2 regions of the Amycolatopsis sp. NPDC051061 genome follow, and region 2 is predicted to be linked to the other one. Evidence: riboswitches for the same ligand, from Rfam matches in the RefSeq annotation. Region 2 holds a riboswitch; the other holds the start of a gene.
The links. Region 2 has a riboswitch for S-adenosylhomocysteine ahead of ahcY (adenosylhomocysteinase). Riboswitches for the same ligand answer to the same signal wherever they lie in the genome.
Positions count from the first base shown of each region.

Region 1 (14,186 bases), on a different contig from region 2:
GCCTCACGCGCCGCACCCGCCGCCGCCCGCAGGGCCGCCCGGGCGGTCACGAGGTCGTCGAGAGTCCCCGACACCGCCGTCTCGGCCGTGTCCAAGACCGCGGAAGCTTCGTCGAACCGGTTCAGGCCGAATGCCAGGTTCCGCGCCCGGGTCGCCGCGACGCGGGCGTGCTGCGCGTCCGACACCGTTTCGCCCGCGAGCTCGGAAAGCAGCGAGCCGGCGTCGGCGTGCCGGCCGCCGGCGACCCGGACCTGGGCGAGCAGGAACTTCGCGCCGAAACCACCGTTCATCCGGACGGCTTCGGCCGCCAGCTGCTCGGCCTGCGGGAAGTTCTTGCGCAGCAACGTCTCCGCCGCGGCGCGCACCAGTTGCGGGTCGGTCGGCAGCCCGGCGGCGAGGCGCCACCGCACCAGCCGCGGCTTGTCCTCGGCGCGTCGCGCGCCGGTGAGGTCCAGGGTCTGGGCGAGGATCCGGTAGGTGTCGCGCTGGCGCAGCGGCGACGTCCGGCGCCGGATCACGTCGGCGTAGAGCGGGTGCGCGAGGCGGACGTTCAGCCGCCGCCCGGTCCGTTCGGAGACGACCAGCCCGGCCTGCTCGGTCGAGGCGAGCACGTGCCCGGCCCCGAGGCGCACCAGCGGTTCGCTGCCCAGCGGCTCCCCGAAGGCGAGCAGCTCCAGCAGCCGCCGTTCGTCGGCGTCGACCCGGTCGGTGCGGATTTCGATCAGCTCCACCAGCCGCGGGGTCGCCATCAGGGCCCCGGTCCACCGCCAGACGCCGTCCTCGGCCGACAGCGAGCCGCTGTCGAGGCCGCCCTGCAGGAGCTCACGCAGGAACAGCGGGTTACCCAGGGTCAGGTGCCAAAGCCGGTCCTCCGCGCCGTCGTCGAGCCGCCCGCCGAGCACCGCGGTGATCAGCTCGGTGGTCCGCGGGCGCGTCAGCTCGCCGACGTCGAGGCGCTCGGCGACGCGGTCCTTCCACATCGCGAAGACCGGGCCGGGCACGCTCACCCCGTGCGGCGCGATCACGAGCACGAACGCCGACGCCGTCGCGGCCAGCTGGTGCACCAGGGTCGCGGACAGGTCGTCGAGCAGGTGCGCGTCGTCGACGCAGAGCACCAGCCGGCGCCCCTCCGCACCGCGGGTGAGGTGCCCGGCGACCTGGTTGAGCCGGTGCGCACGGTCCCCCGTGCCGTCCGCGCTGCCGGGCAGGAGGTGCGCGAAGGCGCCGAACGGGATCGTCGAAGCCGAGGACATCGCGCGCACCCAGTGCGTGCGCGCCCCACCGCCGGCCAGCTCGGCCAGCAGCACCTTGGCCAGCCGGGTCTTGCCGGCACCGGCGCGGCCGGTCAGCAGCAGCCCGCACACCTCGGGATCGGCCAGCGCCCGGCGCGCGAACGCCAGCTCCTGTTCGCGGCCGACCAGCGGCCAGTCGTTCGCCACACCCACTGCCTCCCCAACCCCTCACGAGCGTTCCGGTGCCCGCGCACACTCGTTCCTCGGATAATGACTACGCACGCCCCGGCCAAGTACCGAATCCGCGCGGCGATTTGGCATAAATCGACGAACGGTGCCGCAAAAGCGACACAACGGACAGTCGATCTCGCATTCCGTGAGCATTTACCGGTGGTTACCGGGATATCGTGATCATCGGTTTTCCGGTGATTCTTTTTCCGTTGCCACCATCATTCCTATGACGCGCGGCAGGACCACCGCGTTCCAGCCGGCCATGGCGGCGACCAGCTCCGGCTCCGGCCCGCCGGTCCACACGCGCACCTGGCCGGCACGCAGGTCGGTGCCGAGCACGCCGGCCCACGGCACCTTCGGCGCGAACCACCGCCGACGCCGCAGCCCTTCGGCGTCCGCGTCGATCCGCGGGTGGCCACCCCCGCCGAACCGCACGGTGGCGCCAGCCGTGATCGAGTCGACCGCGGCGCGCGCGATCCGCGGGCAGGCCGCCGATTCGACGAGCTCGACCAGCCGCCGCCACGTCTCGCGCGCGTCCTCGAGCTCGCTGCCGCCGCGGAAGGCGTCGAACACGAACCGGCTCCGCATCGGCCCGCGGGCCAGGCCCAGCGCGTAGCTGGCCTGGTGCGGCCGGGCCGCCGCGTGGTAGGCGACCCGGTCCACCTCGGCCAGCCGGAAGATCCGGTCACCGATCACGATCACGTCACCCGCCGCGGCGAGCGTGCGCCCGCCGCTGCAGACCCGCACCTCGCCGGAGCCGGTGAACGAGAACTTCCCGCCCGCCATCGGGCTACTTGCCGGTCTTCGCCAGGCAGAGCACGACGCCGGTCTCGCCCTCCTTGCCCTGCCAGAACACCTGGTCGGCGTCCGGGTACGGGGTGCACGCGCTGATCTGCGCCTCGATCTGCGTCTTGTCCTCGACGCGCGCGACGACCTTGAGCGTCGCTTCGGGCGTCCCGCAGTCGACGATCTTCACGTAGTTCTCGCCGCTTTCGGTGACGCAGTTGCCGACCTGGGCGTTCTCGCCGTTGGACCGGGTGGCCACCCAGACCAGGGCGAGGATCGCGGCGACGACGATCAGGAACACGGTGAGCACGATCTTCTGCCGCCGCTTCGACTTCTTCGGCGCGGCCGGCTGCTGCGGCGGCGGGCCGGGCATCCCGGCCTGCGGCGGCACCGGCCGCGCCGGGTCCGGGTACTGGGGTCCACCGGTCTGGGTCATGGCGTTTCCTCCCTCGAACGTCCAGCTGTCGCCTTCTAGGCGTTCCACCCGTGTTCCACGGCGTTCCACCCGCGGTCGCGCGGCGCGGGCCAGGATGGGACCGCCCCGCTCCCGACGTGAGGACCCCGAGGATGACCCGACTGCCCGCACTGGCCGTCACGGCTTTGACGACCGCCGCGCTGCTGACCGGCGGAACAGCCGAAGCGGCGAGCCCGCCGTTCACCGGCTCGGTCTTCCGCGCCACGCACAACAGCTACTCGGGCAGCGTCGACGGCGCGAAGAACTCGATCGCCTACCAGCTCGACCACGGCGTCCGGTTCATCGAGTACGACATCCACGACAACGGCTACGCCACGAGCCACGACTACGGCGTCGGGCACGACTCGCCCGGCAACGCCGTCGACCACAGCGGCGGCAACCCCGCGTCGAACAACCTGCGCGACTGGCTGTCCACGGTCAACACGTGGTCGGCGGCGCACCCGGCGGCCGCACCGATCGTCGTCATGCTCGACCTCAAGGACAACCTGACCGACAACGCGAACTTCGCGGCCGGCAACCTCGTCGCCGTCAACCAGGAGCTGGAGTCGGTGTTCGGCGCCCGGCTGCTGCGGGCGCAGGACTACCCGGCCGGCTCGCCGACCGTGGACGCGCTGCGCGGGCGCGTGCTGCCGCTGCTGTCCGGCGACGGCACCAGCCGCGGCGAGTACAAGCGGGACGTCGGCTACCACCCGGCCGTCGCGCTGAACGGGCGCGGCCAGGTCGTCGAGGTGCACGATTCCGGCGGCGGCGCGCTTTGGTACTGGACCGGCACCTACGGCGCCGACGGCCGCGTCACCTGGCTGCGGCACGGGACGTACGACAGCGGCCAGACGCCCGCCGTCGCGCTCAACGACAACGGCGACCTCGTCGAGGTCCACCAGTCGCCGGGCGCGAGCACGCTCTGGTACCACGTCGGCAAGCTCGGCTCCGACGGCGAGATCACCTGGCAGGCCAGCCACCAGTACGACAACGGCGTCCAGCCGACGGTCGCCTTCACCGACGCGACGCACCTGCGGGAGATCCACCAGAGCCAGAGCGGCAGCCAGAACTGGAGCTGGAACGGCGCTCTTTCGGCCACGACGGTCTCGTGGACCGGCAACGCCAAGACGTCCGACGCGCGGTTCGCCAAGGACACCGCCGCCAACGGCACCCGGCGGGCGCGGGTGTGGACCGGCGCCGACGGCCCGACGCCGTCGAACACCCTGCGCGTGGACACCGCGAGCGTCACCGGCGACCGGATCCGCTACCGGCAGGTCGCGTTCGACGAGTTCCAGCAGGGCGACAGCGCGGAGCTCCAGCAGGGCGCGCTGTTCTACGGGGCGCCCGCGACGGAGTCGGCGTTCATCACCTCGGCCCGCCAGTCGGGCAAGCTGGTCCGCGGCTGGGACTTCGACTCGGCGGGCGACGCGACGACGCCCCTGGCGAACTACCCGGCGACGAACCACCCGTACGACGCCTGGTACCAGACGCTGCTGACCCAGAACGGCGCGGTCGAGTAGGCCCCGGCGAACGTCATGAACGACTCTTTCATGTCGCCAGATGACATGAAAGAGTCGTTCATGTCAGTTCAGCCGGGGTCGTAGGAGCAGCGGGTGCCGGTGTGCACGCCGTCGCGCAGGACGTCGCCGATCACCGCGTCCGCCGCCGCGATGCGGGTCAGCGCGCGGCGGATCGCCTTGCCCACCGCGATCCGCGCCTTCTCCTCCGCGCCTGCGAACTCGCGGACCCGGCCCGCCAGCCCCGCGGCGGCCGACAGCTCGCCCAGCAGCCAGTCGCGTTCGGTGCGCACCTTCTCCGCGCGGCCGGCGTCGTGGTTGGCCTCGTGCTCGTCGAGCTCGGCCTCGAGGTTCGCGAGCCAGCGCCGGTAGTGCGCGGTCGCCGCCTGGTCGAGCATCGGCTGCGGGGACGTCGCCTCGGCCACCACCCCGTGCGCCAGCTCGACCGCGGTCAGCTCGTGGCCCGGGTTGTCCAGCAGCGTCGCCAGGTAGCCCATGCCGACGCTGTGCTCGACCACGGCGGACCGCCCGTCCAGGGCGAAGTGCCAGTGGCTGCCCTGACGCCGGCACGTGACCCGCCGGTCCGCGACGCGGACCGCGAAGCCGGGCAGCACCATCCCGAGCTGCTCGGCCTCGCGCGTGGCCGCGGCCAGTTCACGCCCGGCTTCGGCCGAGCCGGGTCCGAGCGCCTGCGCGAGCCGGGCGCGGGACAGCGCCGCGGCCGGCCAGTGGGCCAGCGCGAGGTTGTCGCGCACCGCCGCCCGGAAGTGCTCGATGGCGCGCTCGGTCTCGCCCGCGGTCAGCATCGCCACGCCCAGCGCGTGCTGCGCCGAGCCGAAGCACGCGACGGCGAGGCTGCCCATCATCGGCAGCCGGGCGAACGGCGTGAGCAGTGCGTACGCGGCGAGCGCGGATTCGACGTCCGAGAGCAGGTAGGCCGACTCGACGATCCCGTACATCGACACGAGCCAGCTGCTCGACCGCGGCAGCAACGCGAGGTCGCGCCCGCGCAGCCGGGCCAGCGCGCCGGCCGCCTCGCGCTCGTCCCCGGCCGAAGCGGCGGCGACGGCCAGCCCGGCGACGAACGCGTTGTCCACCGCGCTGAGCGTCGGCGAATGCACCGTCTCCCGCAGCACCGACAGCAGCTCGCCGACGCGGCCCTGGAACCACCGGATGGCGCCGAGCTGCGCGGTGTACCAGCCGATCGCGTCGGCGTCCCCGGCCTGCTCGCCGCGCAACGCGCAAGCCGCCGCGCGCGCCTCGGCCTCGGCGAACCGGCCGGCGCGGATGCTGAGCATGACGTCGATCGCGTCGAGCACGAACCCGACCGCGAGGTGATCGCGTTCGGCCAGCAGGCCCCGCAGGTCGGCGAGCCCGCGCTGCGCGTGCGGGTCGCCGTCGAGGAAGAGGTCGACCGTGCGCCAAAGCAGGCCCATCAGCAGGTCGCTGCGCCGCCCGGTGCGGAAGCCCTCGGTGATCAGCTCCTGCGCGAGCGCGCGGCGCTGGCCGCCGTGGTCGGGCCCGAGCAGGCAGTGGTGGGCCAGGCTCGCGGCCTCGACCCAGGCGACCGGGTCGCCCGCGCGCTTGGCCTCTTCGAGCACGGCGAGGATCTCGTTGCTCTCCCCCGCCACGTAGTCGGCCTCGCCCGCGAGCCGGGCCTTGAGCCGCAGGGCCAGCGACGACCCCGGGTCGACGGCGGTCCGCGCGCTGCGCAGCCGCGCCTGCAGCAACGCCGCCGCCGGCGCGCTCCGGTGTTCGTGCACCCACAACCCGCCCATGCCCAGCGCGGCGCGCGCCATCCCCGCCCCGTCGCACTCGGCCTCCGCGGCCCGGTACGCCCGGTCGAACCACTCCCGGCCGGCGCGCAGGTCGCCGTCGGCCTCGAGTGCGCGCTCCCCGTTGCACAGCAGCTCGCCGAGCGCAGTGGCCGGTCGCGTCTCGCTGTCCAGCATCGCCGCCCCCTCTCCCCCCGGGAAATGGTGCCCGCGCGACCGGCCGGGGTCAACGTGGGAAAACCGGCGGGAAAGCCCTGGTCACGGCCGGGAATTTTCCGCCGTCACGGTCCGCGCGCGGTCCGTTCGCGACCGTCGCTGACGGCGGCCGTCAGCGCTTCGCCAGGGATCGGTAAGCCCGCCCGGCGAAGCTCTGCGGCATGAAGAACCTCAGCGTCCTGATCTCCGGCGCCAGCATCGCCGGCCCCGCCCTCGCCCTCTGGCTGTCCCGCTACGGCTGCACCGTCACCGTCGTCGAACGGGCCCCGTCGGTGCGCCCGGGCGGCCAGGCCGTCGACTTCAAGGGCGCCACCCACCGGACCGTGCTGGAGCGGATGGGCATCCTCGACGACGTCCTGGCCCACCAGACCGGCGGCACCGACCAGACGATCGTCGACGCCGACGGACGGCCCCAGGCGGTGATCCCCGGCGAGTTCACCGGCGGCGAGATCGAGATCCGCCGCGGCGACCTGGCCGACCTCCTGTACGAACGCACCGCCCCGCACTGCGAGTACCTCTTCGGCGACACCATCACCTCGCTGACCGAGACGGCCGACGGCGTCGACGTCACCTTCGACAACGCCGCCCCGCGCCGGTTCGACCTCGTCGTCGGCGCCGACGGCATCCACTCGAACGTCCGGCGGCTGGCCTTCGGCCCGGAAGGCGACTACGTCCACTTCCTCGGCCACTACTACGCCCTGGCCGAGCTGGGCCGGCAGGTAGCCGACGGTGAGGCCGTGATGTACAACGAGCCGGGCCGGATGGCCGCGGTCGGCGGGCCGAAGGCGTCGGCGTTCTTCGTCTTCTCCTCGCCGGAGCTGGACTACGACCGCACCGACACCGGCACCCAGCGGAAGCTGGTGGCCGCCGCCTACGGCGACGCCGGCTGGCGGGTACCCGAGCTGATCGAGAAGCTGCCGCAGGCCCGCGAGTTCTACCTCGACTCGCTCGCCCGCGTCACGATCGACCACTACTCGCGCGGCCGCGTAGTCCTGCTCGGCGACGCCGCCTACGGCAACACCCTCGGCGGCTTCGGCACCGGCCTGGCGATCGTCGGCGCGTACGTGCTCGCCGGCGAGCTCCTCAAGGCGAACGGCGACCACCGCGTCGCCTTCGCCCGCTACGAAGAGCAGCTCCGCACCTACGCGAAGGTCTCGCAGCGCGCCAGCGCGGGCCCGTTCCTCGCGCCGCCGTCCCGGCTGCGGATCAAGCTGCGGGACTGGACGTTCAAGTCCCGCTTCCTGCTCCGCATGATGCTCAAGATGACCGACGACTTCGCCACCGACATCGAGCTGAAGGACTACGCCTCGGGCTCGTAGGCCAGGTTGGGCCGCAGCCACTGCTCGACCTCGGCCCGCTCGACGCCCTTGCGGCGCGCGTAGTCCTCGATCTGGTCGCGGCCGAGCCTGCCGACGGTGAAGTACTTCGATTCCGGGTGGGCGAAGATCAGCCCGGACACGCTCGCCGCCGGCGTCATGGCGAACGACTCGGTCAGGGCCATGCCCAGCTCGTCGGCTTCCAGGAGTTCGAACAGCTCGCGCTTCTGGCTGTGGTCCGGGCTGGCCGGATAGCCCAGTGCCGGGCGGATGCCGCGGAAGCGCTCCGCGTGCAGATCCGCCAGCTTCGGCTCGGCGTCCGGCTCGAACCAGTCACGGCGGGCCTTCAGGTGGATGTACTCGGCGAAGGCTTCGGCGAGCCGGTCGGCCAGCGCCTTGACCATGATCGCGCGGTAGTCGTCCTGTTCGGCCTCGTAGCGGGCAGCGAGCTGTTCGGCGCCGTGGATGGCGACCGCGAAGCCACCGAGGTGGTCGCCTTCGGGGGCGACGTAGTCGGCGAGACAGCGGTTCGCCCGGTCCATCGGCTTCGACGTCTGCTGCCGCAGCATCGGGAACCGGACGTGCGAGAACTCGCCGTCGAGGCGGATGTCGTCACCCTCCGAGTGGGCCGGCCAGTACGCGTACGCGCCCTTCGCGGTGAAGCTGCCGTCCGCGATGATCTCGTCCAGCAGCGTGTTCGCGTCGTCGAACAGCTCGCGCGCGACCGGCTGCTCCAGGATCGCCGGGTACTTGCCCTTGAGCTCCCAGGCCAGGAACAGGAACTGCCAGTCGACCATCTCGCGCAGCGCGGCGATGCTCGGCTCTTCGACGCGGACGCCGGTGAACACCGGCGTCGGCAGGTCGGCGAACGACACCTTCTCCGGGTTCGCGCGGGCCTGCTCCAGGGTGAGCATCGGACGGCGCTGCTTGTTCGCATGCTGCTCGCGCAGCACTTCCTGGTCGGCGCGGTTCTGCTCGGCCAGCACGATCGAGCGGTCCGGGTCGAGCAGATCGGACACGACGCCGACCACCCGCGACGCGTCGAGGACGTGCACGGTCGCGTTGTCGTACGCGGGCGCGATGCGCACGGCGGTGTGCTGGCGGGACGTCGTCGCGCCGCCGATCAGCAGCGGCATCTTCAGCCCGCGCCGCTGCATCTCGGTGGCCACGTTGACCATCTCGTCCAGCGACGGCGTGATCAGCCCGGACAGCCCGACGGCGTCGGCGCCTTCGGTGACGGCGACGTCGAGGATCTTCGCGGCCGGCACCATCACCCCGAGGTCGATCACCTCGTAGTTGTTGCAGCCGAGCACCACGCCGACGATGTTCTTGCCGATGTCGTGGACGTCGCCCTTGACCGTGGCGAGCACGACCTTGCCCTGCCCGTTCGACACCTCCGCGCGGCCGGCCAGCCGGGCTTCCTCCTTCTCGGCCTCCATGAACGGCTCGAGGTAGGCGACCGAGCGCTTCATCACGCGGGCGCTCTTGACCACCTGCGGCAGGAACATCTTGCCGGAGCCGAACAGGTCGCCGACGATCTTCATGCCGTCCATCAGCGGACCTTCGATCACCTCGAGGGGCCGGGCCTTGACCTGGCGCGCCTCTTCGGTGTCTTCCTCGATGAAGTCGACGATGCCGTGGACGAGCGCGTGCGAGAGCCGCTCCTCCACGGTGCCTTCGCGCCAGGACAGGTCGACGACGCGCTTGGTGCCGCTGCCCTTGACGTTCTCGGCGAAGCTCACGAGCCGGTCGGTGGCGTCCTCACGGCGGTCGAAGAGCACGTCCTCGACCAGTTCCAGCAGGTCCGCGGGGATGTCCTGGTAGACGGCGAGCTGGCCGGCGTTGACGATGCCCATGTCGAGCCCGGCGGCCACGGCGTAGTAGAGGAACGCGGAATGCATCGCTTCGCGGACGATGTCGTTGCCGCGGAAGGAGAACGACAGGTTCGAGATGCCGCCGCTGGTGCGGGCACCCGGGCAGCGCTCCTTGATCCGCGGCAGCGCGTCGATGAAGGCCTTCGCGTAGCCGTTGTGCTCGGCGATACCGGTGGCGACGGCGAGGACGTTCGGGTCGAAGATGATGTCCTCACCCGCGAACCCGGCCTTCTGCGTGAGCAGGTCGTACGCGCGGCCGCAGATGTCCACCTTGCGGTCGGCGGTGTCGGCCTGGCCCTGCTCGTCGAAAGCCATCACGACGACGCCGGCGCCGTAGTTGCGGATGACGCGGGCCTGGGCGAGGAACGGCTCCTCGCCCTCCTTGAGGCTGATCGAGTTGACGACGCCCTTGCCCTGCAGGCAGCGCAGGCCGGCTTCGAGCACGCTCCACTTGGAGCTGTCGACCATCACCGGGATCCGGGCCACCTCGGGCTCGGTGGCGATGAGGTTGAGGAACGTCGTCATCGCCTCCTCGGACTCGAGCAGGTCGGCGTCCATGTTGACGTCGAGCAGGTTGGCCCCGCCGCGGACCTGCTCCAGCGCGACGTCGACCGCGCCCTGGTGGTCGTCGGACTCGATGAGCCGCCGGAACCGCTTGGAGCCGGTGACGTTGGTGCGCTCGCCGATCATCACGAAGCCGGTGTCGGCGCCGATGCCGAACGGCTCGAGCCCGCTGAACCGCGTGTGCGTGCGCGGCTCGGGCACCTCGCGAGGCGTGACGCCCTTCGCCGCGGCGGCGATCTTCGCGATGTGCGCCGGGCTCGTGCCGCAGCAGCCGCCGACCAGGTTGACCAGGCCGTCGCGGGCGAACCCGCCGATCAGCCCGGCGGTCTCCTCCGGTGTCTGGTCGTAGCCGCCGAAGGCGTTGGGCAGGCCGGCGTTCGGGTGGCAGGCGACGTAGGTGCCGGCGATCCGCGACAGCTCCTCGACGTGCGGGCGCATCTCCTCGGCGCCGAGCGAGCAGTTGACGCCGACGACCAGCGGCTTCGCGTGCTCGATCGAGCTCCAGAACGCCTCGACGGTCTGGCCCGAGAGCGTCCGGCCGCTCAGGTCGACGATGGTGACGGAGATCCACAGCGGCAGGTGCGGCGCGACGTCGCGGGCGGCGGCGATGGCGGCCTTGCAGTTGAGCGTGTCGAAGATCGTCTCGATCATCAGCAGGTCGACGCCGCCTTCGGCGAGCGCGGCGATCTGCTCCGCGTACGCGGCCTTGACCTGCTCGAACGTCACCGCGCGGTACGCCGGGTCGTCGACCTTGGGCGAGAGGCTGAGCGTGACGTTCAGCGGGCCGATCGAGCCCGCGACGAACTTTCCGCCCAGCTCGTCGGCGGCCTGGCGGGCCAGCTGCGCGCCGCGGACGTTCATCTCGTGGACGTGGTCCTGCAGCCCGTAGTCGGCCTGGCCGATGCTGGTGGCGGTGAAGGTGTTCGTCGTGGTGATGTCCGCGCCGGCCGCGAGGTACTGGCGGTGCACGTCGAGGATGACGTCCGGGCGGGTGAGGTTGAGCAGGTCGGGGTCGCCGGTGACGTCGTGGGTGTGCTCGCCGAAGCGGTCGCCGCGGTAGTCGGCCGGGGTCAGCCCGGCGCCCTGCAGCATGGTGCCCCAGGCGCCGTCGAGCACCGCCACCCGCTGCCCGAGCAGCTCGCGCAGGCGCGCGGTGGCTTCGGGTTCGCTGGGGGTTTCTCGCGGGGTGATCGGGTTCACCGGCAGCCTCCCTCATCCGGGAGGCGCCCTTGATCGGTGGATCCCGGTCGAGCGTGGCGGACCCGGCGGTCCGTTGCAGCGCCTCTCGACCTGTGGTCCACGGTACTGGAAACGGGCATACGCACGCCAACCCGTCCCGCCGGTGCGTCCACTGACTGGGACACCGTGAGTCCACAATGGATTGCTGGGTCCACCCCTGCCTCCGCCTCGTGTCATTCCCGGGCCTGTCCACCCTGACGCGTCGCGCGCCGGCGCTCTGCTCCCCGCCTGCGCAGCCGGGGTCGCCTCGATCATCGTTCGAGCGCGCCGCAATGTTACTCTCCGCGTTCGCCGTGAATACTTTTCGTACTGGCCGGCGGCCTTGAAAACTGAAACACGTTCTAATACGCTCCTCGCGTGGACTACGGAATCGTGCTGTTCACCAGCGACCGCGGCATCACCCCGGCCTCGGCGGCGCGCGCCGCGGAAGCCGCGGGGTTCGCCACCTTCTACGTGCCCGAGCACACGCACATCCCGGTCAAGCGCGAGTCACCGCACCCGCGCACCGGCGACGCGTCCCTGCCCGACGACCGCTACAGCCGCACGCTGGACCCGTGGGTGGCGCTGGCGACGGCGGCCGCGGTGACGTCGCGGATCCGGCTGTCCACGGCGGTCGCCCTGCCGGTGGAGAGCGACCCGATCACGCTGGCCAAGACGATCGCGAGCCTGGACCACCTCTCCGGCGGCCGCGTCACGCTCGGCACCGGCTTCGGCTGGAACGTCGACGAGCTGACCGACCACGGCGTCCCGGGCAACCGCCGCCGCACGGCGCTGCGCGAGTACCTCGAAGCGATGAATGCACTGTGGACGTCCGAAGAAGCCGCTTACGACGGGGAGTTCGTCTCGTTCGGCCCGAGCTGGGCGTGGCCGAAGCCGGTCCAGGCGCACATCCCGGTGCTGCTCGGCGCGGGCCCGACGGAGAAGACGTTCCGCTGGATCGCCCGCCACACGGACGGCTGGATCACGACCCCGGCGGACTCCGACCTGGACGGGCACGTGGCTCTGCTGAAGGAGATCTGGGCCGCCGAGGGCCGGCCGGGCGCGCCGCGGATCTGCGCGCTCGGCGAACGACCGGACCCGGACCGGTTGGCGCACCTGGATTCCCTCGGCGTGACCGAGACGATCTTCGGGTTACCGGACCGGGCACCGGAGGAGGTCGAGGCCTGGATCGGCCGGCTGGCCGGCAAGCTCGGGCTCGTCACCGCCTCCGCGCGCTGAGGCCGTCCTCAGAACCAGTGCAGGCAGTGCGGCGCGCGCTCGGCGCGGAAGAGCGCGTCGGCGAGCGCCGTCGCGGCCGGGTGGTGGGCGCGGATGTGCCCGGCCCGCACGAGCGTGCTCGGGGCGAGGCCGCCGAGGTAGAGCGAACCCAGGTCGCTCACGTCCAGCGACAGGTCGGGCTCCCGGTTCGTCGAGCCGCACTCGGCCTTGCCGTCCCGGACCGTCAGCAGGTAACGCCCCCGCTCGCCGAGGAACGGGTCGTCGACGTCGAGGACCAGCTCGCCGTCGACCTCCCAGCCGCGTGCCGTCAGCGCGCGCGGGATGTCCAGCAACCGCACCCACAGCCAGTCGGTCTCGTCCCCGGCCTGGCCGGCGCGGAAGTCCGCGAACTGCCAGCGCAGCGGGTGCCCGGGTGGGCAGTGCTTGAACACCACCTGAGTGACCAGGTCGTGCTCGAGCGCGAACCGGGCCAACGCCGTCGCGACGGCAGTGTCGGTCATGTCGGCCGTGATCGTCTCGTCGACCGTCAACGTGCCGGATTCCACCGAGTAGCTCGCGTACCCGTCCGCGACGCCGTCTTCGTCCCGGTGGACGGCGACGTACCGCGGCGCCGGGGAGACCGGTGGCTGCCCCGCGCCCCCGGCCCACCAGCGGTGCGGCCGGGACAGCGCCCCGGGCTGGGCGCGGCGGTACCGGTCGTAGACGTCTTCCAGGACGTCGCCGCAGCCGGCCCGCCGCAGCACCTCGATCGAGCCGGGCGCGGCCGCTGCCCCCGCGCGCGGGGGCGCGAACGCGGCCTGGTGGCGGGACACCGTCAGGCGCTCGGTGTAGGTCGCCGGTCCGTAGCCGAACCGGCGGTAGATCCCGGCCTCCGAGGCCAGCAGCACGGACAGGGCCTCGCCCCGCGCCCGGACGTCGGCGAGCTGGTGGCGCATCATCGCGTTGAGGACGCCCCGGCGCCGGTGCGAAGGCAGGACGCCGACCGCGGTCACCCCGGCCACCGGGACGAGGATCTCCCCGGGCAGGGTCAGCTCGAAGCTGTACGCGGCGGCGGTGCCGACGGGCCGCCCGTCCGGCGCCACCGCCAGCACGCCCCGCTCCATCTCCAGCGCCGAGAGAAGCCCGGACCCGGGTTCCGGGAAACGCGCGAACGCGGTGTACAGCGTGTCCGCGAAGGTGTCGCGGTCCTGCTCGGTCGTGGCACGGATCTCCATCCGGGCACAGTGCAGCCCCGGCCGCGGCCGGGGCAAACCCATTACGGCGGGGCACGGACGAATCCGTGCCCCGCCGCCCGAGAACCCCCCGGGGTCAGCTCTTGGCCGCGACCCCCTGGCGCTCCCGGAGGTCGAGCTCGATCTGCTCCAGCGAGCGGCCCTTCGTCTCCGGGACGAGCCACTTCGTGAGCACGAACAGCACCACGTTGATCCCGGCGAACAGGAACATCGACCCGCCGATGCCGAGCGAACCCACGGCGGAGATGAGCGGGAACACCGCGCTCACGATGCCCGTCGCCGCCCAGAGGATGACGCTGCTGAGGCCCATGCCCGTCGCGCGGTACTTCAGCGGGAACACCTCGGCCATCATCACCCAGACGACCGCGCCCCAGCCGAGTTCGTAGCCGACCAGGTACAGCACCATCATCACCAGCATCAGGATGCCGCGCGTGCCGGTGTCGTGGACGTTCAGCACCACGAGCCCGGCCGCCACCAGCGTGATCACCATGATCACGTTGCCGACGAGCAGCAGCGGCTTGCGGCCCCAGCG
Region 1 covers NZ_JBFBBZ010000087.1:4,083-18,268, reverse strand. The annotation lists gene AB0N03_RS50130 (AAA family ATPase) at 1-1,439, opposite strand, end outside; gene AB0N03_RS50125 (hypothetical protein) at 1,644-2,249, opposite strand; gene AB0N03_RS50120 (hypothetical protein) at 2,254-2,685, opposite strand; gene AB0N03_RS50115 (hypothetical protein) at 2,817-4,223, shown strand; gene AB0N03_RS50110 (hypothetical protein) at 4,292-6,172, opposite strand; gene AB0N03_RS50105 (FAD-dependent monooxygenase) at 6,373-7,530, shown strand; gene metH (methionine synthase) at 7,512-11,165, opposite strand; S-adenosyl-L-homocysteine riboswitch at 11,180-11,258, opposite strand; gene AB0N03_RS50095 (TIGR03619 family F420-dependent LLM class oxidoreductase) at 11,562-12,422, shown strand; gene AB0N03_RS50090 (GNAT family N-acetyltransferase) at 12,431-13,636, opposite strand; gene AB0N03_RS50085 (sugar porter family MFS transporter) at 13,731-14,186, opposite strand, start outside.
Region 1: it holds a riboswitch for S-adenosylhomocysteine, as region 2 does, so the genes downstream of both, metH (methionine synthase) here and ahcY (adenosylhomocysteinase) in region 2, are expected to answer to the same signal.

Region 2 (14,186 bases):
GCTCACCCCCGAGGTGCGCGCCGAACTGCGCCAGGTGCTCACCGCGCGCCGGCCCCGGGTGTGATCGGCGTGCCCCACGACTCTTCCGGGGGTCCGGGTGGCGGAGCCCCCGGCCCGGGGCGAAGCCCCGGAATGCAGCACGAGGATGTGATCTCCGTGTCCGACAAGGACACCGCCTTGCCGCGGCGCAGCCGCCGGATCCGCGCGTACGCGCTCACCGGCGGCCGCACCAGCACCCGCCACCAGCTGCTGGTGGAGACGCTGGTCTCGGTCCCGCAGTACGACCCGGCGCTGAGCGGCACGCTCATGCCCGAGTCGCGCTCGCTCTACGAACGTGCCCGGGCGCGCTGCTCGATCGCCGAGCTGTCGGTCGGGCTGGACCTGCCGCTGGGCGTGGTGCGGGTGCTGATCGGCGACCTCGCGTCCCAGGGCGCGGTATTCGTCCACCCCACGGCGCACGCCTACCACCACGACACCAACGTGCTCGAGAGGATCCTTGATGGGCTCAAGCGGCTCCCCGCCTGAGGGCGATCTGCTGACGATCTCCGCGAAGATCGTCGTCGCCGGGGGCTTCGGTGTCGGCAAGACCACCTTCGTCGGGGCGGTCTCCGAGGTGCCGCCGATGAGCAACGAGGCGTGGATGACCGAGGCCGGCGAAGGCGTCGACGACATCCCGCCCGGCGGCAAGTCGACCACGACCGTCGCGATGGACTTCGGCCGCATCACGCTGCGCCCGGACCTGCTGCTGTACCTGTTCGGCACGCCCGGCCAGGCGCGGTTCTGGTTCCTCTGGGACGACCTGAGCCGCGGCGCGCTCGGCGCGGTCGTGCTGGTCGACACCAGCCGGATCGACGAGTCGTTCGCGGCGATCAACTACTTCGAGAACGACTCGGAGCTGCCGTTCGTCGTGGCGGTCAACCAGTTCGAGGGCATGCCGGTGCACGACCTCGAGGAGGTGCGCGACGCGCTCGCGCTCGACCCGAGCGTCCCGCTGGTCACCTGCGACGCCCGCGACCGCGCCTCGACGATCGCCACCCTGACCGAGCTGGTCGGCCACACGCTGTCGCTGGCCGTGCTCTCCGGCCCGGCGGGCCGCGAGCTCGCCGGCAGCGTCCCGCACGCCTGAACGAGGAGAGAAGAGCTTCATGCGCAAGGTCCTGATCGTGGGCGCCGGGCAGTCCGGGCTGCAGCTGGCCCTCGGGCTGCTGGCGAAGGACTACGACGTCACGGTGATGTCCGCGCGGACGCCGGAGGAGATCCGGAACGGGCGCGTGATGTCGACGCAGTGCATGTTCCACGACGCGCTGCAGCACGAGCGGGACCTCGGCATCGACCAGTGGGAAGTCGACACCGTGAACGTCGAAGGCCTCGGCGTGTCCGTGGCCGCGCCGGACGGCGGGCGCGCGCTCGACTGGTTCGCCGAGCTGGACCACATCGCGCAGTCGGTCGACCAGCGGGTGAAGATGGCCGGCTGGCTCGAGCTGTTCGAGGACCGCGGCGGCAAGCTCGTCATCCACGGCGTGATGACGTCCGAGCTGGACGCGCTGGCCCGGCTGTACGACCTGGTGATCATCTCGGCCGGCAAGGGCGAGCTGGTCCAGCTGTTCGACCGGATCCCGGAGCGGTCGCCGTACACGAAACCGATGCGCGCGCTGTCGCTGGCCTACGCCCACGGCGTGCGCCCGCGCCCGGAGCACCCGGACAAGATGGCGGTGCGGTTCAACATCGTCCCCGGGGTCGGGGAGCTGTTCATGATCCCGGCGTACACGCTCACCGGGAACTGCGACATCCTCTTCTTCGAAGGCGTGCCCGGCGGGCCGCTGGACTGCTTCGACGACCGCCCGGGGCCGGCCGAGCACTTCTCGCGGATCTTGGACCTGATGCGGCAGTTCGTGCCGTGGGAGTACGAGCGCAGCCGCGACGCCGAGCTGACCGACGCGAAGGCGACGCTGGCCGGCGGCTACACACCGGTGGTCCGCAACCCGGTCGGCACGCTGCCCGGCGGGGCGATCGTGCTGGGCATGGCCGACGTCGTCGTGGCGAACGACCCGATCACCGGGCAGGGCTCCAACAACGCGAGCCACTGCGCGGCCACCTACCTGGACGCGATCGTCGAGCACGGCGACCGGCCGTTCGACGCGGGCTGGATGGACGCGACGTTCGAGCGCTACTGGGAGTACGCCCGGCACGTCACCGAATGGACCAACGCGCTGCTCATGCCGCCGCCCCCGCACGTGCTCCAGATCCTCGGGGTGGCCGGCCAGAACCCCGCGGTGGCGCGGCGGTTCGCGAACGGGTTCACCGATCCGACGGACTTCCAGAACTGGTTCATGGACCCCGTGCTGTGGGAGAAGTACCTGGCAGAGGTCTAGATCAGACTGTCGCCGGGGGACGATTCGGGCTACGGTTGTCACGTAGCGTGAAGGCGACTCCGGAGGTGCGTGGCATGCGGGCGATGTGGAAGGGCTCGGTGTCGTTCGGGCTGGTGTCCATCCCGATCCAGCTGTACGCGGCCACCGAGAACAAGAACGTCTCGCTCCGCCAGGTGCACGAGGCCGACGGCGGCCGCATCCAGTACAAGCGGTTCTGCACGATCGACGGCGCCGAGGTGCCCTACGCCGAGATCGCCAAGGGCTACGAGCTGCCCGACGGCGAGATGGTCGTGATCACCGACACCGAGATGGCCGACCTGCCGCTGTCTTCGCAGCGCACGATCGACGTCCTGGAGTTCGTGCCGCTCGAGTCGATCGACCCGATCCAGTACGACCGGACGTACTACCTGGAGCCGCAGAAGAGCGCGGTGAAGCCGTACATCGTCCTGCGGGACGCGCTGCACAAGTCGAGCCAGGTGGCCATCGCCAAGGTCGCCGTGCGGCAGCGGGAGAGCATGGCGGTGCTGCGGGTGCACGCCGACGTGCTGGTGATGACGACGATGCTGTGGCCGGACGAGGTCCGCGAACCCGACTTCCCCTTCCTGCGCGACGACCCGCCGCAGGTCCGGCCGCAGGAGCTCACCATGGCCGGGTCGCTGATCGACTCCCTGGCCGAGCCGGTGTTCGAGCCGGAGAAGTACCACGACCACTACCGCGAGGCCCTCGAGGAGATGATCGAGGCCAAGGTGGCGGGGGAGGAGACGACCAAGCCGGCGGCGGTCACCGCGAAGGCCGACGTGGTCGACCTGATGGCGGCGCTGCAGGCCAGTGTGGACGCGGCGAAGAAGTCTCGCGGGGCGAAGTCCACTTCGGAGGAGTCCGATGAGGACGAGGAGCCGCCGCCCGCTGCGAAGAAGAAGCCGGCGGCGCGGAAGCGGGCACCGAAGTCAGCCTGATCTCGACGGTCCTGGGCTACTTGGATGACATGAACGACCCTTTCCTGTCGTCGGACGACATGAACGACCCTTTCATGACGTCGGCAGTCAGGGCTCCGGCAAGGTCACGGCCGCGCGCGGGGGTCGGGTGTCGCGAATGAGTCATTGGGGGCGCCGGAGGTCTCGAATGAGTCATTCGCGACGTTTGGCGGGGGTTGGCGGCGTCGTGAACGACCCTTTCCTGACGTCGGCCCGAGCGTGCCTGAGCCCGGCCGGGTGGCCGGGCCGACACGCCGCCGGCCCCTACCACGTCCGCGTGCTTCCCGGTGGTAGCAAGGAGTGCGAGCACACCGGGCACGAACGCGGAAAGGCGGGCCGGTCATGGAGTGCGCTTCCTGTGACACGGGAATCGATCACTGCCACGGCACCCTCGTGGTGCACCCGGACGGCGGGTTCGCCGAGTGCACCGATCCGGCCTGTGAGGACGGTGACCGCGTCCGGCACGGCCTGATCGTCGACTGCCAGGCCCTCGGCAGCGGGTGCGGCTGTGCCGCCGCACCGGGGAAACCGCTGCTGCGCCAAGCTTCCTGAGCCTCCCGCCAGGATCCGCGAAGGCCTTCTCGATCGGCTTCACCGCCGGCCGGGGAGGCCTTCGTGGCGTCAGGATCGCGTCAAGCGCGTAACACGATCGTGTATGCAGCTGTGTACACGGGCTTGGCGATGTGCTAACACTAACGGGGTCCTTCGGCTCTCCCTCCCCCTCGGAGCCGGAGGACCCTTTAATTTCCGCGGTGTCCCGTGTGGATAGGTCAGCCACTGATGTACAGTTCACCGCATGGTGACCTGTGAGACGCGGGAGTCGGCGCTGGCCCGGATCGGGCGCGCCCTCGCCGACCCGACCCGCTGCCGGATCCTGACCGCGCTGCTCGACGGGCCCGCCTATCCCGGGCGGCTCGCCGGTGAACTCGGGCTGAGCCGCTCGAACGTCTCGAACCACCTTGCGTGCCTGCGGGGCTGCGGGCTCGTCGCGGCGGGCTACGAAGGCCGTCAGGTGCGGTACGAGATCGCCGACGCGCACCTGGCCCGCGCGCTGCGCGAGCTCGTCCAGGTCGTGCTGGCGGTCGAACCGCGGGAAGAATGCGAGCCGGCATGACGAGCGCGGAGTGCTCCGACGGCTGCTGCGCGCCGGTCACTGTCGGCCCGGACCGCCGGGCGGTGCTCGTGCGGCGGGTCCGGCTGCTCGTGGCGGCGACCATCACCTACAACGTCGTCGAAGCCGCCGTGGCGCTGACAGCCGGAACCGCGGCCTCATCGGGCGCACTGGTCGGCTTCGGCCTGGATTCGGTGATCGAGGTCGCTTCGGCGGTCGCGGTCGCCTGGCAGTTCTCGGGCCGTGACCCGGAAGCCCGCGAACGGCGGACGCTGCGCCTGATCGCGCTGTCGTTCTTCACGCTGGCCGCCTACGTGACGGCGGAGTCCGTGCGGACGTTCTTCACCGCGGCGGCACCGGAAAGCTCGCTCACCGGGGTCGTCCTCGCGGCGGTTTCGCTTGTCGTGATGCCCGCCCTGTCCGCCGCGCAACGGCGAACGGGACGGGAGCTGGGTTCCGCCAGCGCGGTCGCGGATTCGCGGCAGACTTTGCTCTGCTCTTACCTTTCCGCGGTCCTGCTGGCGGGATTGCTGCTCAACACCCTCTGGGGCTGGTGGTGGGCCGATCCGCTCGTGGCCATCGCCATCGCCGTCGTGGCGGTGAAAGAAGGCCGAACGGCCTGGCGCGGCGAGCATTGCTGCTGACGCCGTGCCAGGCCGTTCGCGACTGTTCGATCAGTACCAGTGCGCACGCCCACCGATCCGGCGGCCGGTGCCGCCCAGGATGGCCAGTGCCACGCCGGCCACCGCGAGGATGATGCCGATGGTGTAAAGCACCGGGATACCGACGATGAACCCGATGACCAGAAGAATCACACCGAGGACGATCACTTGACACACTCCTTCGCACGAGACCCGGCCCGGCTCCGTGCCGTCCGGGCGGATGCGCTCTCGACGGGAGGATGGCCAGTTTCCGGATAAACCAAACTGCGGCAAATGGAGCAACTTCGGATCAGTACCGGTAGTGGTCGAGCTTGTACGGACCCTCGACGTCGACGCCGATGTAGTCCGCCTGGGCCTTCGAGAGCTTGGTGAGTTTCACACCGAGCGCGTCGAGGTGCAGCCGGGCCACCTTTTCGTCGAGGTGCTTCGGCAGCCGGTGGACGTCGGTGGCGTACTCGCCGGGCTTGGCGAACAGCTCGATCTGCGCGATGGCCTGGTTGGTGAACGAGTTCGACATCACGAACGACGGGTGCCCGGTCGCGTTGCCGAGGTTCATCAGGCGGCCCTCGGAAAGCACGATGATCGCGTGGCCGTCCGGGAACGTCCACTCGTGCACCTGCGGCTTGATCTCGTTCTTCACGATGCCCGGCAGCTTCACCAGCCCGGCGATGTCGATCTCGTTGTCGAAGTGCCCGACGTTCGCGACGATCGCGTTGTGCTTCATCCGGCTCATCTGCTCCGCCGAGATGATGCCGAAGTTGCCGGTGGTGGTGATGAAGATGTCGGCCGTCTCGACGACGTCCTCGAGCTCCACCACGTCAAGCCCGTCCATCGCCGCCTGCAGCGCGCAGATCGGGTCGATCTCGGTGACCGAGACCCGGGCACCCTGGCCGCGCAACGCCTCGACCGCGCCCTTGCCGACGTCGCCGTAGCCGCAGACGAGGACGCGCTTGCCCCCGATCATCACGTCGGTGGCGCGGTTCAATCCGTCCACAAGGGAGTGTCGGATGCCGTACTTGTTGTCGAACTTGGACTTCGTCACGGAGTCGTTGACGTTCATGGCGGGGAAGAGCAGCTCGCCGTCCTTGGCGAGCTTGTAGAGCCGCTTGACGCCGTTGGTCGTCTCCTCGGTGACGCCGCGGATCTCCTTGGCCATGCGGGTGAAGCGGTCGCCGTCGGCGGCCAGGCTCGCGCGCAGGGTGCCGAGGACGATCCGGTACTCCTCGGGGTCCTCTTCGGACGGCTGCGGCACCGCGCCCGCGGCTTCGAACTCGACTCCCTTGTGGACGAGCAGGGTGGCGTCGCCGCCGTCGTCGAGGATCATGTTCGGCGCCCGGCCGCCGGCGAAGGCGAAGAGCCGGTCGGTGCACCACCAGTACTCTTCGAGCGTCTCGCCCTTCCACGCGAACACCGGCGTACCGGCTGGGGCGTCGACGGTGCCCTCGAGGCCGACGACGACCGCGGCGGCGGCCTCGTCCTGGGTGGAGAAGATGTTGCAGGACACCCAGCGCACCTCGGCACCGAGCGCGACGAGCGTCTCGATGAGCACGGCGGTCTGGATGGTCATGTGCAGCGACCCGGCGATGCGGGCGCCCTTCAGCGGCTGCGCGGCGGCGTACTCGCGGCGGATCGCCATCAGGCCGGGCATCTCGTGCTCGGCCAGCCGCAGCTGGGTGCGGCCGGCCGCGGCCAGGGACAGGTCGGCGACGGCGAAGTCGAGACCGTTGCGGGTCTGCAGTTTGTCACTCATTCTTCGGTGCACTCCGGAGCTCGTTGCGGACCGCTCGGGAGGCAGGACGGAAAGTCCCCAGGCACATCACAGCGGACATCAAAAAAGGCACCTCCCTCGCGGGAGGCGCCCTTGGAGTCGTGGTCCGGGCCGAGCGTGGCGGAAAGAGTTCCGTCGCAGCGCCTCTCGGCCCGGAACCAGGATGGCAAAGCCGCCGGGAAGCTGTCAAGCGAGCGAGCGCGCCATGAGGACGTCGTCGACGTCCGTGCCGTCGACGTGGAATTCCGCGCGCAGCACGCCTTCCACGACGAATCCGCAGCCTTCGTAGACCCGCCGGGCGGCGGTGTTGTGACCCAGCACGCGCAACGTCACCTTGCGCGCGCCGCGGCGCCGCGCCTCGGCCACCGCGGCGTGGACGAGCTGCCCGGCGATGCCGAGCCGGCGCCGGTCCGGGTCGACGGCGAGGCCGCCGATCACCCGTACGTGGTCGTGGGCGGGGATGGCGAACCCCGCGCCGAGGCGGACGTAGCCGGCGACCACGCCGTCGTGCTCGGCGACGAGGACGTCCTCGGGGTGGGTCCCGTCGTCGAAGAACGGGGTGCCGGGCGGGGGCGGGGGAGCGGGGGACATCGTCGTGGTCCAGGTGCGCTCGTCGAGCTTCGCCAGCACGGCTTCGTCGTCGGCGCGGGCGCCGCGGATGGTGATCACTTGCTCAGTGTCGCCCACGCCTCGTCGACGATCCCGGCCAGCCGCTCGGCGCGTCGCCGAACAGGCTCAGCACCAGCCACGGCACGCCGACCAGGAACGCGCCGACGAACACGCCGATGAGGCCGACGACGACGGGCCGGCCGGTCAGCGGGCGGCGCGGTACGGGCTGCGGCACCGGCGGCACCGGCGGCTCGTCTGCTGCCCGGGTGCGGGCGGGAGCGGAAATTCCTGCGAGAAACCCTTGGTCACCGGGGAATCCTGGCGCAGTCCGGGCTCTACCGGGAAGGCAAATTTGCCCGGCCTGCTCAAATCAGGTGCGCGCGCCGCCAAATGCCCTCGGACCGGCCGCCGATCAGGCCCGCTTCGCGCAGGAACGGCACGATCTTCCCGGCCATCCAACGGCGCGTCTCGTGGAAGTGCGGGTTCGCGAGCGCCGCGGCCCGGCCTTCGCGTGCGTCGATCCCGACGCTGCGGTAGACCCGCGGGTCGACCATGCTGTCGATCACGCCGAACGCGACGAGCGCGGTCCGCAGCCGGTGCCGCTGCAGCGCCGCCTTCGACAGCTTCGGCGTCTCCCGCAGCACCTCCTCCTTGGCGAACCGGACGTGCCGGGCCTCCTCGACGACGTGGATGCGGTTGACCGAGCGGATCAGCGGCTGGATGCCGTCGTCGTCCATCATCGACCGCTGCAGCCGGTCGGTGGTCTCCTCGGCGACCAGCACGCTGGCGAACATCGACGGCCCGGCGGCGGTCGCGCCGAACACCTTCGCGGCGCGGTGCACGACCTTCGGGACGCCGTAGCGCGGCACGCCGAGGCGGTCGGCGGTGCGGGCGAACATCACCGAGTGCCGGGTTTCGTCGCCGATCTCGGTCATGGCGTACTGCGCGTGCTCGGTGCGCGCGTCGAGGTCGAAGACGTATCGCGCGAGCAGTTGCATCAGGACGATCTCGAACCAGAGGCCGACGCTCATGATGCTGGCGATCTCGTGCTTGGACAGCTCGATCCGCTGCGCCGGCGTCAGCTTTGCCCAGAGGTCGGTGCCGTAGAGAGAGACGCGCTCCAGCGGCATGTACGCCTTGCCTTCGGCGAGCGGCGCGCTCCAGTCGATGTCGACGTACGGGTCGTAGGAGTTCTTCGCGGAGCTCTTGAGCAGGCGAGCCGCGGTCACGTCCCGGTCCTGGGCCTCGACGCCCATGGCGGCCTCCGAAAGTAGGGGGTACACGCTGTACTAGATACTTCGGGAGCGTACACCCGCTCGGGGGCCGTGAGTAGGCTTTCGCCGTGACCAAGGTCGACGGGCGGGCGGCGCGCTGGGCGGGCCAGCAGGAGCGGCGACGCGCGGAGTTCGTCGACGCGGCCCTGGAAGCGATCGCCGAGCACGGCCCGGACGTCTCGACCGAGCAGATCGCCGAGCGCGCCGGCGTCGCGAGGACCCGCCTGTACAAGCACTTCGACGGCGCGGCCGACCTCCAGCGAGCGATCGCCGAGCGCGCGGCCGAGCTGGTGACGGCCGAGCTGCACCCGCTCTGGCACCCATCGGGCTCGCCGAACGAGATGATCGCGGCGGCGATCTCGACCCACCTGCGCTGGCTGACCGAGCACGCCCAGCTGCACCGGTACCTCGTCCGCACGCTGCCGGGCACGCCGGAGGGCCGCACGGACGTCCGCGGCACGATCGCCCGTCACCTCAGCCGCCTGTTCACCGGCTACCTGACGGCGTTCGGCCTGGACCCGGCCCCGGCGGACACGATCGCGTTCGGCCTGGTCGGCTACGTCGAATCGGCGACGACCCGCTGGCTCGACCACCCGGGCACGCTGAGCCTCGGGCAGCTGACCGGCCAGCTGAGCGGCACGATCTGGGCGATGCTGGACCACACGCTCCGGGCGGGCGGGGTCGAACTGGACCCGGACCGGCCGTTGCCGCTGCCGGACGGGCTCTAGTCCTCCCGCGGGAACTCCGCCCGCACGCCGAGCAGGCGCACCGCGCGGGTCAGCTCGAACATCCCCAGCACCTCCTGCGCCGCGCGGTCGATCTCGTCGGCTTCCGACGTCGGCTCGGGCAGGGTGACGCTGTGCGTGTGGGTCAGGAACGGCACGAACCGCACCTTCACCGCGACCCGGGCGGCCGGCCGGCCTTCGTCGAGGACGTCCTGTCCCACGCGCTTCGCCAGGGCCGACACCTCCGCCGCCATCTCCGCCGGGTCCGTGAGGTCGCGCTGGAACGTCGTCTCGCGGCTGCGGGAGCGGGCCACGTACGGCGTCGCGCTCACCTCCGCGTCGCTGATGCCGCCGCCGAGCAGGCGCAGCCACGGGCCGGTCTTCGGGCCGAACCGCGCGGCGAGCTCCGCCGGGTCGGCGCCGGCCAGGTCGAGGACCGTGGCGATGCCCAGCTCGGCGAGCTTCTTCGCCGTCTTGCCGCCGATGCCCCACAGCGCGTCGGTCGGGCGCGCGGCCATGACGTCCCACCAGTTCTCCCGTGTCAGCCGGAAGATCCCGCCCGGCTTGCCGAACCCGGTGGCGAGCTTGGCCCGCAGCTTGTTGTCGCCGATCCCGACCGCGCACGACAGCCCGGTTTCGCGCGCCACGGCCTCCTTGATCGACGCCGCCAGCGCCTCCGGGTCGTCGGTCTCGGCGCCGACGAACGCCTCGTCCCAGCCCAGCACCTCCACGACGACCGGGAGCTCCCGCACCGCGGCCATCACGTGCTCGGACACCTCGAGGTAGGCCGGCGGGTCACTGGGCAGGAAGACGGCGTCCGGGCAGCGCCGGGCGGCGATCCGCAGCGGCATGCCGGACTGGATCCCGAACTCGCGGGCCTCGTAGGACGCGGTCGCGACGACGGCGCGTTCGGTGGGGTCACCGTTGCCGCCGACGACCACGGGCTTTCCGCGCAGCTCCGGCCGGCGGGCGATCTCGACCGCGGCGATGAACTGGTCGAGATCGACGTGCAGGACCCATTTCACGGGTCCAGTCTGCACCGGAACCTCAGATCCGGTGCCGCGCCACGTGGGTCCAGACGGTGCCGGTCAGGGCGAGGATCCCGCAGAGGGTGACCCCGGGGTCGGGCAGGACCAGTCCGAGGACCAGCAGGGTCACGGCGACGACGTCGACGGCGATCAGCAGGGCGCTGCGGAGCGCACGCGACTTCGGGCGCCGTCCGTCGCGTAGCGCGGTGGCCAGGTCGGGGTCGCTGAACTCGAGGTTCCGCTCGATCTTCTCGAGCTCGGTGCGATCGTGGTGACTGAGCATCGGGGTACTCCTTCGGCGCCGAACCCGCCGTATCGCCAAAGCGAATACCCCATCGTCCTCCTGGTTAACCGCCGAACGCCTGCTCATTTTGCGCTTTTTGCTGCTCCGACCGGGTGATCTGCGCTCGGTGACCGCTCTGGATCACGCTACGTTCGTCGAGCACGAGGCCGGTGAGGCCGGCCCCGCGCCGGTCGAGGCCGGTCAGGACCTTCAAGCAGCGGAGGACTCGATGACCCTGCCCACCGAACCGATCGGCAGCATTCCGCGCCCCGGCTACCTCGTCGAGGGGCTCGGCGCCTTCGCCACCGGACAGATCGACGCCGCCGCGCTCGCCGAGCTGGAGAGCCGGGCGCTGGCCGACACGATCAGCCGGTTCGAAGAGACCGGTTCGCCGGTCGTGTCCGACGGCGAGCAGGGCAAGCCGAGCTTCGCGACGTACCCGCTGGCCGGGCTGACCTCGCTGGCGCCCGACGGCGTCGTCATCCCGTTCGCCGACGGGCACACCCGGCAGCTGCCGCGGCTGACCGCGGGCCCGTTCCGCTACGCGACGCACGCGGACTCGTACCTGACGCGCGCGAAGGCGCTCACGGGCAAGCCGGTCAAACAGGCCGTGATCGCCGCGTCCGCGATCTCCCTGATCTACCCGGGCGACGGCATCGACGGGTACCCGCGGGAGCAGTTCGTCGCCGACCTGGTGAACGAGGCCGAAGCAGACATCCGGCGCAGCCTCGACGCCGGGGCGCACAGCGTCCAGATCGACTTCACCGAGGCGCGGCTGTCGCTGAAGCTCGACCCGTCCGGCGGGCTGCTGCGCCAGTTCGTCGATCTCAACAACGCGGTGCTCGAGAGGTTCACGACCGAGGAGCGCGCGAAGATCGGCGTCCACACCTGCCCCGGCGGCGACCAGGACTCGGTGCACAGCCTCGACGTCGACTACGCGGGCCTGCTGCCGACGCTGTTCGAGCTGAAGGCGGGGAACTTCTACGTCCAGCTGGCCAGCGAAGCCGACCCGGACCGGGCGCTCGGGGTGATCTCCGAAAACCTGAAGGCGGACCAGCGGATCTTCGTCGGCGTGATCGACCCGATCGACCCCCGGGTGGAGACGGCGGAGGACGTGCGCGACCGCGTGCTCGCGGCGGCGAAGTACCTGCCCGCCGACCGGCTCGGCACGTGCGACGACTGCGGGTTCTCGCCGTTCGCGGACGACACGTCGACCTCGCGCGACATCGCGTTCGCGAAGATCCGGGCGCGGGTCGAGGGCACGCGGCTGGCGGCCGAGCGGCTGTGAGGGGTGCCTGAGGGCCCGGCGCGCCGGGCCCTCAGGCCGTTTCGGCGGCGACCTTCGGCCCGAGCGCGACGAGCACGCTGCGCAGCACGGCGTCGAGCCCCCGCCGCCAGTTCGAGGGTCTGCGCCGTTCGGAGCCGATCGGGAAGATCTCGTGATCCACCGGTGTTGGCTCCAGTGATGTTCGGCGCGAAGACGATGTTCGAATTTGAACTTCCGGTAGGGTCGATCACGTGGGCGATCCGAGGGGAGCAAGCATGACGGCCGAGGTGCGGACGCGGGTCCGGATCCCGCTGCGGCTCGACGGCGGCGTCGCGGTCGAGGCCGAGGCCGTCACCTTCCGGGGCCTCGCCGACGGGGGTGAGCACCTCGCCTTCGTGCTCGGCACCCCCGGGGATGTGCCGCTCGTGCGGCCGCACTCCGAATGCCTCACCGGGGACGTTTTCGGGTCCGCGCGCTGCGATTGCGGTCCTCAGCTGGCCGAGGCCGTCGAGCGGATCTCCGCGACCGGCGGCTACCTGCTCTACCTGCGCCAGGAAGGCCGGGGGATCGGCCTTTACAACAAGCTCGACGCTTACGCCCTGCAAGACCAGGGGCTCGACACCTACGCCGCCAACGCCGCGCTCGGCCTGCCCGAGGACGCCCGCGACTACACCGTCGCCGCGCAGATGCTCGAGGCGCTCGGGGTGAGCGAAGCGGACCTGCTGTCGAACAGCCCCGACAAGGCCGCGCAGCTGCGCAAGGCCGGGATCATCGTGCGCGAGCAGGTTCCGACCGGGGTCTTCGCCACCGAGAACAACGTCCGGTACCTCCGCGCGAAAGCCGAGCAGACCGGGCACACCCTGCCCGGGCTGGCCAGCTAAGCCAGCCGCTGGGCCGCCGCGGCCGCCGGGCTCGTGGTCAGCTTCTCGAGCAGTCCGATCAGGACCGTCTGTTCCGACGCCGTCAGCGACGCCGCCCACGCCTGCTCGCGCGTGTTGTGCGCCTGGTACGCGTCCGTCACCGCGTCGTGGCCCGCCTCCGTCAGCGCCAGCCGGACGGCCCGGCGGTCCTCCGGAACCTGCGTGCGCGTCACCAGGCCGTCTCGCTCCAAGGTTTTGACCAGCGCCGAGACCGCCGCGCGGCTCATGCCGGCCAAGCGCGCCGCGTGGCGGGACTCCAGGGGACCGGCCAGCCACAGCACGAACAGCACCCGGAACCCGCCCCAGCTCAGTCCGCGCGGCCGGTGCACCGTCGACTCCCAGTCGTAGACCAGCGCGCCCGCCAGCCGGTGCAGCGTGAGGCCGAGGCGCATCGCGACGGGGTCCGTGTCCGGCAGCTCCGCCTTCGCCTTCCCGATCGCGTAGTCGACGAACGAGAGGTAGTCGAGGTCTTCGGCCGGCCGATCGGTCATGCGCCCCAGATTAGGCGAAGGGGTTCCGCGCGCCGTCCGAGCGGGTTAGTGTGACCGGCGAGATAGTCAAACCTTTGACGATCAGAAGGAGCGCTCGCCGTGACGAAGAAAGCCTTCGCCTCTTCGGCCGACCTGGCGGAGAAAGCGCAAACCCTCGAAGTCCTGGACGACGGCGTCTACGCGTTGACCGCCGAGGGCGATCCCAACATCGGTGCCATCGAGGGCGAGGAATTCCTCGTCTGCTTCGAGGCGCTGGCCACGCCGGTCGCCGCGGGCGAATGGCTCGCGAAACTGCGGGAACACACCGACAAACCCGTGCGCTACCTGGTGCTGAGCCACTACCACGCGGTGCGCGTGCTCGGCGCGTCCGCGTTCGACGCCGAGGTCATCGTCGCGCACGAGAACACCCGGGCCCTCGTCGCCGAGCGCGGCAAGGAGGACTGGGCGAGCGAGTTCGGCCGGATGCCGCGGCTGGCGAAGGGCGCGGACTCGGTGCCCGGCCTGACGTGGCCGACGCTGACCTTCTCCGACCGGCTCACCCTCGACCTCGGCGGCGACCGCGGCGACCTTGTCCTGCAGTACTGCGGCCGCGGCCACACCGAAGGCGACATCGTCGCCTGGCTGCCGCGGCAGAAGATCCTGTACGCCGGCGACCTCGTGGAAGCCGAAGCCGCGCTCTACACCGGCGACGCGTTCCACCGC
Region 2 covers NZ_JBFBBZ010000068.1:10,967-25,152, forward strand. The annotation lists gene AB0N03_RS47060 (roadblock/LC7 domain-containing protein) at 1-64, shown strand, start outside; gene AB0N03_RS47065 (DUF742 domain-containing protein) at 133-525, shown strand; gene AB0N03_RS47070 (ATP/GTP-binding protein) at 500-1,126, shown strand; gene AB0N03_RS47075 (styrene monooxygenase/indole monooxygenase family protein) at 1,146-2,372, shown strand; gene AB0N03_RS47080 (Ku protein) at 2,447-3,328, shown strand; gene AB0N03_RS47085 (hypothetical protein) at 3,689-3,898, shown strand; gene AB0N03_RS47090 (metalloregulator ArsR/SmtB family transcription factor) at 4,143-4,460, shown strand; gene AB0N03_RS47095 (cation transporter) at 4,457-5,101, shown strand; gene AB0N03_RS47100 (hypothetical protein) at 5,132-5,287, opposite strand; gene ahcY (adenosylhomocysteinase) at 5,409-6,869, opposite strand; S-adenosyl-L-homocysteine riboswitch at 6,966-7,042, opposite strand; gene AB0N03_RS47110 (GNAT family N-acetyltransferase) at 7,074-7,556, opposite strand; gene AB0N03_RS47115 (hypothetical protein) at 7,561-7,731, opposite strand; gene AB0N03_RS47120 (diiron oxygenase) at 7,862-8,752, opposite strand; gene AB0N03_RS47125 (TetR/AcrR family transcriptional regulator) at 8,839-9,498, shown strand; gene AB0N03_RS47130 (DNA polymerase IV) at 9,495-10,520, opposite strand; gene AB0N03_RS47135 (DUF3040 domain-containing protein) at 10,543-10,806, opposite strand; gene AB0N03_RS47140 (hypothetical protein) at 10,871-11,020, opposite strand; gene AB0N03_RS47145 (cobalamin-independent methionine synthase II family protein) at 11,036-12,094, shown strand; gene AB0N03_RS47150 (hypothetical protein) at 12,126-12,254, opposite strand; gene ribA (GTP cyclohydrolase II) at 12,349-12,954, shown strand; gene AB0N03_RS47160 (MarR family transcriptional regulator) at 12,951-13,484, opposite strand; gene AB0N03_RS47165 (MBL fold metallo-hydrolase) at 13,584-14,186, shown strand, end outside.